3 regions of the Enterococcus saigonensis genome follow, and region 2 is predicted to be linked to each of the others. Evidence: predicted binding sites of a transcription regulator. Region 2 holds the regulator's gene; each other region holds the start of a gene.
What was found. The regulator LexA, encoded in region 2, represses DNA repair genes until DNA is damaged. The targets are predictions, from matches to a motif close to CNAACANNTGTTNG.
Positions count from the first base shown of each region.

Region 1 (4,665 bases), 550 kb from region 2:
AAATGAAGAAGACGCAAAGGCAGCTTTTGTAATTGGTAAAAAGAAGATAAGACACCATGAATTGGCAATGAAACTAGTGTCTGTGGAATATACGTTTGACCGTAGTAAAATGATATTTTATTTTACTGCTGACGGACGGATTGATTTTCGAGAACTGGTAAAAGATTTGGCTAGTGAATTTCGAACTAGAATTGAATTGCGCCAAATTGGCGTTCGTGATGAAGCTAAGTTATTAGGTGGTATTGGCCCTTGTGGTAGAGCGTTATGCTGTACTACTTTTTTAGGAGATTTTATTCCTGTTTCGATTAAAATGGCCAAAGATCAAGGGCTGTCTTTAAATCCAACCAAAATTTCTGGTTTGTGTGGCCGCTTAATGTGTTGTTTAAAATACGAAAATGATGAATACGAAGCGGCGAAACGTGAGTTGCCTGATTATGGCAAAGAAATTGATACGCCAGATGGTAGAGGAAAAGTTATCGGTTTGAATTTATTAAATCGGGTTGTAAAAATCCGTTTATTCCAACGGGAAACACCGGTGGAATATCATTATGATGAACTAAAAGAATTTGAGGCAGAACAGTTAGACAAAGTAAAAACCTCAGCCGATGAAGCAAAAAAAGCAGGTGATGCTAGTGAGCATGGACAAACGTGATATTTATGATGGTTTAAGTAATTTAGAATTAGATTTAGAAAGTTCTTTGCAACAATTAACGGCGATGAAAGCAGCGTTACAAGAAATTGTTGAAAAAAATACGACTTTGGAGTTGGAAAACCAAAAATTACGGGAATATCTACAAGAGTTAAAAGAAGAAAATGCTGCAGAAGAAGTGAAACAAGGCATGTCTAAATCCCGCATGAATTTGGAAAAAATTTATGAAGAAGGTTTTCATATTTGTCGTGAATCCTATGGTGCAAGAAGAGAAAATGATGAACAGTGCGTTTTTTGTTTGGAAGTCTTGTATCGCGAAAGTCAAAACTAAGGGTGAAAGAATTGATTGGGAGGTAGCGTTTGTAACCTTTCTTATCAATTCTTTTTCACTTTATGAAAAGGGGATTGTACATGCAAAAGCAAAGTAGTTTTAAAGGTAACTCGGAAAACGGGACATTATATTTAGTACCAACGCCAATTGGTAATTTACAAGATATGACCTATCGTGGTGTGGAAACATTGAGAACCGTGCAATTGATTGCAAGTGAGGATACGCGAAATACTCAAAAATTATTGAATCACTTTGAAATTAAGACACCACAAAAAAGTTTACATGAACATAACTTTAAAGAACGGGTGCCCGAATTAATTCACTTGTTACAACAAGGAGTTAGTGTAGCTCAAGTGAGTGATGCAGGCATGCCTTCAATTAGCGATCCAGGACATGAATTGGTCGTTGCGTGTATTGCAGCGGCAATTCCTGTAGTAGCGTTACCAGGTCCTACAGCGGGATTAACAGCATTGATTGCTTCTGGCTTAACACCACAACCCAATTATTTTTATGGATTCTTACCGCGCAAAAAAAGTGAACAGCGTAACGTGTTAACTGCTTTGAAAAATGAGACAGCAACGTTAATATTTTATGAGTCACCGTATCGTTTAAAACAGACCATAATGAATTTAGCTGAGGTTTTTGGTAGTCGTCAAGCAGTAGTATGTCGTGAGTTGACGAAAGTACATGAAGAGTATTTGAGAGGAACTTTGGAAGAATTGGCCACGTATTTAACTGAAAATACAGTTAAAGGGGAATGTTGCTTACTTGTAGCGGGCTTTAACAAAAGCGATGATGCCACAAAGGCAGCTATAGAAAGGCCAGCATTAACTTTTAAAGAACAAGTGGAAAGTTTAATTGAAAGTGGTATGAAACCTAATGCAGCAATTAAAGTGGTTGCACAAAATAATCAAGTAAAGAAACAAATCGTTTATAAAGATTATCATGAAATTAATGAGTCAGTAGAATAAATGGAGGGCTAACTGTCAATAGGATAATGAAATAATGAATGATTTTTAGAGCTGCTCTTTGCTTCTTGAAGAGTAGTTTTTTTTACTTTTCTAAGCCGCAACAACCGCATTACTGCTTAGTTGGTTATGCGGTTCAAATACAAAATAAAGAATATTTTATATTTGAAATACAGGAATGATTAGCTTGTTTTGCAATACAGATTGTGATATCTCATCGGTCCATTATCAACACATTTTTCAACACAAGACATACTTTGTGTCAGTTCAGTTTCAACAATTCTGTTATAAAAATTCTGAATTACTCCCATGATACCCTTTTTCAAGATATTTATTACGAATGATTCGTATGACTTTCGCTTATTCTATGTTTTTTATCCTCTCCCTTTTTAACAGGTTGATCTCCTTTTGTTGGTGTTTTACTTGTTCTTCGAGTTGAGGGATTCTAATTTGCGCGTCTTCCTTTAGGGTGCGGCTTTCTTGTTTGTCTCATGTTCACTTCCATCACTTTCTGATTTGAAGGCTTCATGAGAATTATATAGCTTAATCCAGTCTTGAAGTTTTTTGACGACATTTCTTTGGCTATCCAATCCATCTAAATAAATAAGAAAAGCTTCAAGTTTTAATTCCTTTGAGTGGTCCTTATTCTTTCTTGTAGCAATCATGCCATAACTAAGACTTCATCATTTCTTTGTAGCATAACAAAATCTGTTGATGTTTATCTTTTAAGAATAAAATATAAGCATTTAGCGGCAATATACTCTCAAATAGCATGAAGAAAAGTTGCGAACATTTGTTTGTCTTTGTATAATAGAGAAGAATGCGAGGAGAGAATATGGCAGAGTTACAATTTCCTTTAAGAAACGATACGAGTCGTAAAATTATTCATATCGACATGGACGCTTTTTTTGCTTCTGTTGAAGAACGGGACAATCCTGAATTAGCCAAACATCCATTGGTTATTGCTCGCCATCCCAGTGATACAGGGGGAAGAGGCGTCGTAACTACTGCTAATTATGAGGCACGTAAATACGGTATTCATTCTGCTATGAGTGCACAAAAGGCTTATGAATTGTGTCCACACGCTATTTTTGTACCAGGAAATCACGAGAAGTATCGTGCAGTTTCAAAAGAAGTACGCAGTATATTTTTGAAGTATACCGATATTATTGAACCAGTTTCAATTGATGAAGCGTATTTAGATGTTACAAAAAACAAAGTTAGTAGTGTCTCGGCAGTAAAAATTGCACGATTGATTCAACGCGATGTCTGGGAAAATTTGCAACTGACTTGTTCAGCGGGAGTTAGTTATAACAAATTTTTAGCCAAATTAGCCTCTGACTTTATGAAGCCACAAGGAATTACGGTTATTCCACCCCGAGATGCGGTGACTTTTTTAAAGGCCTTACCAATTGAAAAATTTTATGGCGTCGGGAAAAAAACTGTTCCGAAAATGCATGAAATGGGAATCTTTACGGGAGCTGATTTATTTAAAAAAACAGAAATGGAATTAATTCAATCCTTTGGTAAAATGGGGTATTCTTTATATCGGAAAGTACGGGGAATACATGATTCACCTGTTTGTGTAACAAGAGAACGAAAGTCGGTGGGAAAAGAACATACCTATGGCAATCCTCTTGCAACTGAAGAAGCAGTATTATCACAACTTAGACAGTTATCTGAAAATGTAGCCGACTCTTTAAAAAGAGTTGGGAAACACGGTAAAACTATTGTTTTGAAAGTTCGATATACAGGTTATGAAACAGTTACTAAAAGAAAAACATTCCCAACTTATTTAGCCGATAAGCATACTATCTTTTCTCAAGCAAGTTTAATTTGGGAAGAAGTGGGTGGGATTGAAAAGGGCATCCGTCTTTTAGGGGTAACAGTGACAAATTTAGATCCAATAACTTTTGAAAATGTGATTTTGCCTTTGTGGGGAGACGAAGGTTAGTTTAAAAATAGAACGTACGTGCAAAAAAGACGAGGCAAATGTCTATTTGCCTCGTCTTTTTTATCAATTAGTATTTTTAAAGTATTGCTAGATTAAATCTTGCTTTTTTATTTGTTCAAAACTTTCTGTTGCATCGTGACATTTATCCCAAATAACAGCTTTTCCTAATGCTAAAGATTTTTTGACATCAATAATCCGTTGATTGCTGCTACCACGAAATTGAAGATTTAGATTACGTTTAGCCAGTTCAAAACGTCCATCCACTAGAATATCAATTTTATTTAGCAATTCTAATTTATCGTCAGTTTCTTGGAGCAGTTCTTCAAAAGTATACCCAGACCAACTCCAAATATCTTTTTGCGCTCCAAACTCTGTTTTTACCCGATTAACTACCTGTAAGCAGACTTGAGTATTTAAAAAAGGTTCGCCACCTAATAGTGTTAGTCCTTGAACATAATCATGACTCAAGTCTGTAATGATTTGATCTTCTAGTTTTTTGGTAAAAGGAGTACCATAGTTGAAATTTTGGACAGCTTTATTAAAGCATCCTTCACAGGCAAAAAGACAACCACTGACATACAAACTGTTACGAACACCTTCACCGTCAACGAAGTTAAACGCTTTATAATCTGCGATATAATTTTTACTATACATACTAGCTTGCCATTCTTTGGGTTTTGGATTACGCATAAAAATGCCTTCTTTCTAATATTGCATCTTGGCAAGTGTGCCAAGGTTGTTTTTTCATTTTTCTGGCAAGAAA
Region 1 covers NZ_AP022822.1:859,582-864,246, forward strand. The annotation lists gene EsVE80_RS03990 (PSP1 domain-containing protein) at 1-652, shown strand, start outside; gene EsVE80_RS03995 (DNA replication initiation control protein YabA) at 639-980, shown strand; gene rsmI (16S rRNA (cytidine(1402)-2'-O)-methyltransferase) at 1,061-1,951, shown strand; gene dinB (DNA polymerase IV) at 2,784-3,902, shown strand; gene nrdG (anaerobic ribonucleoside-triphosphate reductase activating protein) at 3,990-4,592, opposite strand.
Region 1: the regulator LexA is predicted to act here: its motif matches at 2,735-2,748, upstream of dinB (DNA polymerase IV).

Region 2 (4,665 bases):
GGCCAGCTTTGGTATCATTAACACGTTATATATGTCCGTACAAGAACGTACACGCGAAATCGGATTAATGAAAGCAATGGGGATGGGTAAAGGAAAAGTTTTTTTAACATTTAGTATTGAAGCGATTTTAATTGGTTTTTGGGGTTCTGCATTGGGTGTTACCGTTGCGATGGGGACTGCAAAAGTATTGAATAAAGTAGCCACAGACTCCTTTTTACAAGGATTAGATGGCTTTAATTTATTGCAGTTTAACTTTTCATCTATTGGTATGATTATGATAATTATTATGTTAATTGCCTTTTTAGCAGGAACATTTCCAGCTAATCGCGCAGCACGTTTAGATCCAATTGATGCATTGCGCTATGAGTAAAAATTTTTGTTTTAAGGAGATAGCTGCTTTTTTGTGAAATGGAAATAGCGGTTAAAAGCGTAAGAATTCAGCTATAACTGATTGCCAAACGATTAGCTGATTTAAGCTTAAACTAGCTTTTATAGGCAAAAAACTTCAGGAAACCGCTTATGTGGCATTTCCTGAAGTTTTTTATTTGAGTTTAATTCTTAATTTTTGATCAGGTAAATTTGTATCATTGATTGCAGAATCAACATATTTTTGTAGAAAGGGTGTGTATTTAGCTACTTCTTTATAAGCAGGTGATTTTTTTAGTTGCGTTCTTTTTTTTAACGAATAATTGTCTTGACCAGTAAAATAATTGTAATTCACTTCGCCTATTAAATTGGCTGCCGGTTCCAAAATACTCTTATTGCGAATATTTTGATCTAAAAGTTGCTGATAGGCTAATCTTTCCCCATCTTTTAGGAAAAGCTGTTTTAAATAGGTGTTATGATAACGGAGATCTTTAGCAGTCTTTTTATTTTCCTTAGCCCATAAGTCGACATCAACCGTTTTGCGCGTATAAGAAATGTTGTCTGGTGTAAGCTTTAATTCACCATAAGCATGATCGGCAATAGCAAAAGAACTAGTAACAACTTCTATAATATCGGTTTCTCTAGTAGGATCTTTTATAATATCTTGAGCATGAATATGACCGGAGAAAACTATTGGCACATGATAGTGTGCTAAAAGACTTTTAAGCGTTTGAGCATTTGACAAAACGTAACCTTTGTAAACAAGAGGATTATGAATAAAAAGATTATGGTGCATAAAGACAATTGGAATTCTTTTGTTGTTTTGTGCTCCTTTTAAACACTCTTTTAGCCAAGTCAATGTTTCTTTGGTTATTTGGCCACCCGTATGAGGTTGCGCACGACTTGGCTGGATGGGATACTCATTTGTATCCAAAAAAATGAAGTCGTATTTTTTATTAATTTTAAGCGCATAACTCAGAGAACTTTTGTCTACACTAGTTGCAAGGTTATAACCATCTGGAAAAAATTTTTTAAAATCAGCAGGTGAAATTTGGGCAATACGTTTCTTAGTATCTCCACTATACTTGCGTGCCCAGCCATCAAAAATATCGTGGTTTCCTGGAATTGCTAAAACTTTTATACCAATCTTTTGTAAAGGAGAAAAAATTTTTGCCATTTCTTTGGCACTTTGCTTTTCGCCGTTAAGTGTTAGATCGCCCGTTAAGATGATTGCTTTTGGCTTTACTTTTTTTGCTTTGTCAATAAAGGCAGTTAAAGCTTCTTGTTGATAATCCAAATCCTTACCGGCTGCAGTCTTTTTGATAAATTGAAATTCTTTCCCATCATCGTGAAGAGATGGGGCAATAAAATGAATATCCGTAGCTACCCAAAAAGTATTGTTTTTTGAATCGAATGCTGTTTTTTCAGCCTCTTTGTAGCAACCTGTCAAAACTACTCCTGTTAGAGTCAGTAGTAGCATTAGTATTTTTTTCATCTTCCACACTCCCGCAGGTTATCATAGCACAAAGTCGTTAATGATGTTAAAAACTTACCAAATTTTCAGTACAAGATTAACGAGTTGTGATGTTTTCAGAAATGTGATTCACGCATCGCTTTTTCTAAAAGCTATTAACGCCAGTACTGAATACTTTCAATAAGTTAGCCGGGTATCATTTTTACCAAGCTATCATTGGAAGATAGCGAATCTAACTTCCTTATCAAACATGCAGTATTTGCTTTAAGGAATTCTATCTTGTATAATCAGTAATCACAGGCTTTAAAAGTAATAGCTAAGGTAAACTAAGGAGAAAAAAATGAATCAAAAAGAAAAGATGCTCGAGTTAATTAAGAAAAAACAAGGCGGTGGCCGAGTAAAAGAAATGCAAGCACCAAAAAATGATCGTAAAAATATGCGAAAAGGTCCTAAAATTTATAACAAATAAGTAAAAATCGTACTCTCTAGTTGAGATAGTACGATTTTTTTATTTGCAAGTATTCGCGTAATAAAAAAATAGCAATATCTATAAAAAGTCTCGCAACGATTATATTTGTATTATTTAAGTAGCTTCATTTCAATTATTATGTTGTCAGACACAAAAAAAGATTTGACGTAAAAGTCCTGAGACTAATCTGTCAAATCTGAAAAATAATTTCTTATCAAAGTAATATTGAATGGCTATTAAGAAATTTTATTTGTATTGATGATAGGTATTTTGGCCTTTTTGGTTATAAGGATAAAATTTACGAATACTTTGACGATATTTTTTTTCGTCCCACATGGTAAACCAAATTAAAAAGGGAGGTACAAAAATCAAAGCGGCTAATGCAATACCATAGTGACTAATGACAAAGCTGACAATTAAACCCAAAACGATTAAAGAAATATTACGAAATGTATTCATCCTTTTCACCTCAATTAAAATATACGAACAAACGTTTGTATATTGATTATACGAAAGTATGTTCGGTTTGTAAAGTAAAAAAATAAATCCTCGAAAATTTCGAAGATTTATTTTTACCTTCTTAAAGTAAATCACGATAAAGGCCAACTACTAAACCCAAGATTTTAACATTTTGCAAGATGATAGGCTCCAGATAATCATTTTCTGGTTGAAGTCGGATATAATCACGTTCTTTGAAAAATCTTTTACAGGTTGCTTCGTCTTCATCAGTCATGGCAATTACAATATCTCCATTATTGGCGGAGGCTTGTTTTCGAACGATGACTTGATCGCCATCCAATATACCAGCATTAATCATACTTTCACCACGGATTGTTAGCATGAACAAAGAGCCACTGTCGTTTAATAAGTGTGGTGGAATTGGGAAAAAGTCTGATGCTTCTTCTACGGCTAAAATTGGTTCACCAGCTGTTACAACACCGAGCATTGGAATTGTTTCTGGTTGAGCTCCGATTTTTTCAAGCCCTAATTCGGTTAATTCAATTGCCCGTGGTTTTGTAGGGTCACGTAAAATTAAACCTTTCTTTTCTAAACGGGAAAGATGACCGTGAACAGTTGATGTGGAGGATAAAGAGACTGCTTCACCAATTTCTCGCACAGTAGGAGGATAACCTTTTTGCGAGACGCGATCGTGAATAAATTTTAAAATTTCAATTTGGCGATTTTCTGTGCGTTTAGCCATACTGCACCTTCTTTCTTTAATAATTTAAGTTTAGCATAAAGTATAAAACAAATCAAACAGACGTTCGCTTTGGGTTTGTGGTTGTCAGAGCGCTTTTTTTTAGCTAAGATAAGAAAAGAGTTGTGTTACTAAATAGTTTAAAGTTCATAATAAAAAGGGGATTTTAAAATGCTATCACAAGAAAAATTAGCACGTATTAATGAGCTGGCAAAAAAGAAAAAAGAAGCTAGCTTAACTGATGCAGAAGCACGCGAACAAATAAATTTACGTGAAGAGTATCTAAAAGCTTTCCGTTCAGGTATGCGACACCACATTGAAGGAATGAAAGTTGTTGATCCTAAAGGAAACGATGTAACACCGGATAAATTAAAGGAAATTCAAAAACAAAAAGGTTTACACAATCGGGATTGATATTTAATTGCTTTTCTAGTAATAATCCGCTACAATGAGGATGTAAACAATAAAGGTAAAAAAAACCTAAAATAGGAGGAAGCACAATTGTTTGATAAAATCGATGAATTGAGCGTTAACACCTTACGTACATTAAGTATTGAAGCAATTCAATCTGCAAATTCTGGTCATCCAGGGTTACCAATGGGAGCTGCACCGATGGCTTATGCTCTTTGGACAAAACATTTGAAAATTAATCCTGCCACATCTCGTAACTGGGCTGACCGTGACCGTTTTGTATTATCTGCAGGTCATGGTTCAGCATTACTTTACAGTCTACTACATTGCGCAGGTTACAAAGTTACAATTGATGATTTAAAAAACTTTCGTCAATGGGGTAGTAAGACACCTGGACATCCGGAGGTAAATCATACGGATGGTGTTGAAGCCACGACTGGTCCTTTAGGTCAGGGTATTGCAATGGCTGTTGGTATGGCAATGAGTGAGGCGCATTTAGCAGCTACTTATAATCGTGATAATTTTAATATCATTGATCACTACACTTACGCACTTTGTGGTGATGGTGATTTAATGGAGGGTGTCTCACAAGAAGCAGCGTCAATGGCTGGACACATGAAATTAGGCAAACTTGTCGTTTTATATGATTCAAATGATATTTCTTTGGATGGACCAACTTCAAAAGCTTTCACAGAAAATGTTGGAAAACGTTTTGAGGCTTATGGTTGGCAACATATTTTAGTAAAA
Region 2 covers NZ_AP022822.1:1,412,897-1,417,561, reverse strand. The annotation lists gene EsVE80_RS06700 (ABC transporter permease) at 1-370, shown strand, start outside; gene EsVE80_RS06695 (metallophosphoesterase) at 542-1,861, opposite strand; gene EsVE80_RS13995 (hypothetical protein) at 2,181-2,309, shown strand; gene EsVE80_RS06690 (hypothetical protein) at 2,556-2,768, opposite strand; gene lexA (transcriptional repressor LexA) at 2,890-3,510, opposite strand; gene EsVE80_RS06680 (DUF896 family protein) at 3,679-3,921, shown strand; gene tkt (transketolase) at 4,009-4,665, shown strand, end outside.

Region 3 (4,665 bases), 280 kb from region 2:
CTGTGATAAACGAGCTTCTGTATAACGCATTGCTGCAGGAGGATCTCCATCCATACTTCCGTTATTTCCATGCATCTCAATTAAAATAGCTCGTAATTTCCAATCTTGACTCATCCGAACCATAGCTTCATAAATACTGCTGTCTCCGTGAGGATGGTAATTTCCCATAATATTCCCCACAGACTTTGCTGACTTACGAAATGCTTTTTCATAAGTATTACCATCTTTATTCATCGCATATAAGATTCGACGTTGTACCGGTTTTAAACCGTCTCTTATATCTGGCAAAGCGCGTTCTTGAATAATATATTTTGAATAGCGGCCAAAGCGGTCGCCCATGACTTCCTCAAGTGTTAATTCTTGAATATTATGATTGTGTTCCACTTTGCCACCTCCTATTCTTCAAATAAGCTGATTTCTGCAAAGTTATCTTTGCTACCATCGGCATTTTTTGCGTGTGCTTTTTCTTCCTCAAAAATTTCACTGCTAGATACTTCTTCATCCGCTTTTTTTTCTAAAATGCTGCCATCTTCTTCTAATGAAAATTGAACGTGACTTTCAATCCACTTACGCCTTGGTTCAACTTTATCGCCCATTAATGTCGTAACACGTCGTTCTGCTTGGGCCGCATCGTCAATTCGCACGCGAATTAACGTACGAGTTTCAGGATCCATGGTGGTTTCCCACAATTGTTCGGCATTCATTTCTCCTAACCCTTTGTAACGTTGCAACATATAACCTTTTCCAACTTTTTGAATAACTTGTTGTAATTCTTCATCGGTCCAAGCGTATTCAGTCACCGCTTTTTTACCGATACCTTTTGAAACTTTATAAAGAGGAGGTAACGCAATATAGACTTTTCCAGCTTCAATTAATGGTTTCATATAACGATAAAAGAAAGTTAAAAGCAACACTTGGATATGGGCACCATCCGTATCCGCATCTGTCATAATAATCACTTTGTCGTAATTACAATCTTCAATAGCAAATTCTGGCCCCACACCCGCACCAATCGTGTAAATCATGGTGTTAATTTCTTCATTTTTCAAAATATCTTGTAGTTTGGCTTTTTCGGTATTAATTACTTTTCCTCGCAGTGGCAAGATTGCTTGGAACTTGCGATCGCGTCCTTGCTTGGCAGAACCACCGGCAGAATCCCCTTCGACCAAATATAATTCATTTTTCTGAGGGTTTCGTGATTGAGCTGGTGTTAATTTCCCTGAAAGTAATGATTCACCTTTTTTACGTTTTTTACCGGTACGACTCTCTTCGCGAGCTTTACGGGCTGCTTCGCGAGCCTCACGAGCTTTAATAGCTTTACGAACTAACATTTGGCTCATTTCGCTATTTTCTTGCAAATAAAAACCAAGCTGCTCGCCTAAAACACCATCAACTGCATTTCTTGCACTTGGAGTCCCTAGTTTTTCTTTTGTTTGTCCTTCAAACTGTAATAAGTTTTCTGGAACTCGAATTGAAAGTACGGCAGCTAATCCCTCACGAAAATCGCTTCCTTCCAGATTACGATCTTTTTCTTTTAATAGATTTACTTTACGCGCATATTCATTAAAAGCTTTTGTTAAGGAAGCTTTCATACCAGCTTCATGTGTGCCGCCATCTTTTGTGCGGACATTATTAACAAAAGATAAAATATTTTCTGAATAGCCATCGTTATATTGCATCGCAATTTCTACTTCAATGCCATCTTTTTCCCCATTAAAGTAAATCACTGGTGTTAGGGTGTCTTTTTCCTCGTTAAGGTAAGCAACAAATTCTTTGATACCTTCTTCAAAATGAAAAACTTCTGATACTGGCTCTTCACCACGTAAGTCCGTCAATGTAATTTTGACGCCACGTAATAAAAAGGCAGATTCCCGCAGGCGCTCAGCTAATGTTTCATAAGAAAACTTAATTGTTGAAAAAATGGTATCATCCGGTAAAAAAGTGACAGTAGTACCGTTCTTCTTTTTCGTTTTTCCAATTTTTTTCAATGTTCCTTGCGGTTTGCCGCCGTCTTTAAATTTTTCTTCATAAGCAATTCCATCACGGACAATCGTTACAGTAAGCCATTTTGATAAAGCATTTACCACACTTGCTCCTACACCATGAAGGCCTCCAGAAGTTTTATACCCTCCTTGTCCAAATTTCCCACCCGCGTGAAGGACAGTAAAAATAACTTCCACAGTTGGAATGCCAGAAGCATGCATCCCAACAGGCATACCGCGACCGTTATCACTAACTGTAATACTGTTATCTTGACTAATTGTGACATCTATTTCATTACCAAAACCAGATAAAGCCTCATCGACAGAATTATCGACAATTTCGTAAACTAAATGATGTAATCCACGACTATCCGTCGAGCCGATATACATTCCTGGTCGTTTTCTGACAGCCTCAAGTCCTTCCAAGACTTGAATGGAGGCGTCATTATACTCAGTTGTTTTTTTTGCCAAAGCAAACGCTCCTTTGATAAAAGTAATGGGACAAGCCCTGTTATACTACACTATTTTAACGCAATTCAAAAGCGCTCCTTCTATCTTACTCTAAAAAACCTGTGAAAAAAAGTATTAAATAAGTAAGAACAAAGACACCCTTCAAACTGAAAAGAAAAAACAAACATACGTTCTTGATTATTTTAAAGAAAAAAACTTGTAAATGCAATCCCAACTAATAATAAAAACACTTTTACCTAAGGATTATTTTCATAAACACTAGTTATTTACGTAGATTAAATCTACCCTTAAGACAAAAAAATAAGCAAACTCTTATGTTGCTCAAGTAGCTTTCAAGTTTGCTTAGTGAACTTTTATTAAATTTAGTATGCTTCCATTTTGTTTAACTCAATTTTGATACAACGATTCATAATCACATTACCCCGATTTGCTGCCTGTAACATTTCAAAAGCTTGTTCACTTTCTAAACCCAATTGGGCCCAGTAAACTTTAGCATCAGTTTTTAAAAAGTCTGCTGCTACTTCCGGTAAAAACTCGCTGCGACGGAAGATATCCACGATGTCAATTTTTTCTGGAACACTCACTAAGTCTGAATAAACTGTCTCGCCTAGAATTTCACTTCCTGCATATTGTGGATTTACTGGAATAATCCGATAGCCATGGTTTTGTAATAGTCGTGCGATTTGAAAACTTGTACGATCTTCCTTTGGACTCAATCCAACTACCGCAATCGTTTTTGCTTCTTTTAAAAATTGAAATATTTTTTCTTGGCTAGGATTTTGAAACATACTACCACTCCTTAACTTATCAAGTTTGATTATTGACCATCTAGACTATATCCTATTAAAGAAATATTAGCAAAGAGTTGTTCCTGTTTTTTTTTCATGCTAAAATTACGCTAGTTTGAAGAATTGAGGTTATTTATGAAAGTAATTATTTTAATGATAATCGCCTACTTATTAGGATCTATTCCTTCTGGTGTCTGGATTGGAAAAATTTTCTACCACAAAGATATCCGACAATTTGGAAGTGGCAATACTGGTACTACCAATACATTTCGTGTTTTAGGAAAACCGGCTGGAACTATTGTTTTATTAATGGATATTTTGAAAGGAACATTCGCCACATTGTTGCCAGCCATATTTCATATTACAAATATTAACCCGCTATGGTTTGGCGTTTGTGCCATTTTAGGTCATACTTTCCCGATTTTTGCCGGTTTTAAAGGTGGAAAAGCCGTGGCGACAAGTGCCGGAATGTTACTAGGCTATAGTCCTATCTTCTTTATTTACTCTGCAACAATTTTTGTTATTTGTCTTTTTATCACCAGTATGGTGAGTTTAACAAGTATGATTGCGGCAGTTTTAATTACGTTGTCTACAGTTATTTTACCAACAGTTTGGCCATCAGTTTTACCTGAGCACAACTGGCTTTTAACAATCATTGCAACTGGTCTTACACTATTTATTTTTTATCGTCACCGTGACAACATCAAACGCATAAAAAATGGCACAGAAAGTCGAATTCCATTTGGCTTAAATCGCCAAAAAAAATAAGTCCAACCTCATTAATCTTATTGTCAATTTCAAAAAGACCACTAAAAGACTAAAGTCTTTTAGTGGTCTTTTAATTTTATTTTACAGTAATTGCATATTTTGTACTAAATTTTTCTCGACCAGCAAGTTGTTGAATTCCTAATTTCTCAATAAGTTCTCCGGTAGACTCCGTTGTATCCGCGATACCGCACCATGGTTCAATACAAACAAAAGGCGACTCCGTTGGATAAGGTGACCAAATCCCAACATACGGCATATCTTTATAACTTAACGTGACACTATGCGGGGATTTTTCACTACAAATAGAAATTGCATTTAACCCTTTTGTTTCAAAGATAACCGCATCATTTTTAAACATATCATGTGTTAACGCTAAATTTGTATTGGTCTGTCCAAGTGTACGCTGTTCTAAATTGATATAGTTCCCATCAAGAGGCAAATTTAACCGCGATTTACGTGGAGAAAAAGCTAAATAATAGTCTTCAAAACTCAATCCTTCTGCTAAAGGAACATTGAAGGCTGGGTGCCCTCCAATTGAAAAGAACATTTCTTCTTCATCCAAATTTTCCACTTCATATTTCACCGTCAAACCATCACCGCCTAGTTCATAGCGAATAATTAGTTCAAAGTTAAAAGGAAAAACTGCTTTAGTTTCA
Region 3 covers NZ_AP022822.1:1,689,773-1,694,437, forward strand. The annotation lists gene parC (DNA topoisomerase IV subunit A) at 1-384, opposite strand, end outside; gene parE (DNA topoisomerase IV subunit B) at 396-2,453, opposite strand; gene EsVE80_RS07940 (CoA-binding protein) at 2,816-3,241, opposite strand; gene plsY (glycerol-3-phosphate 1-O-acyltransferase PlsY) at 3,377-4,009, shown strand; gene EsVE80_RS07950 (aldose 1-epimerase family protein) at 4,086-4,665, opposite strand, start outside.
Region 3: the regulator LexA is predicted to act here: its motif matches at 2,614-2,627, upstream of parE (DNA topoisomerase IV subunit B).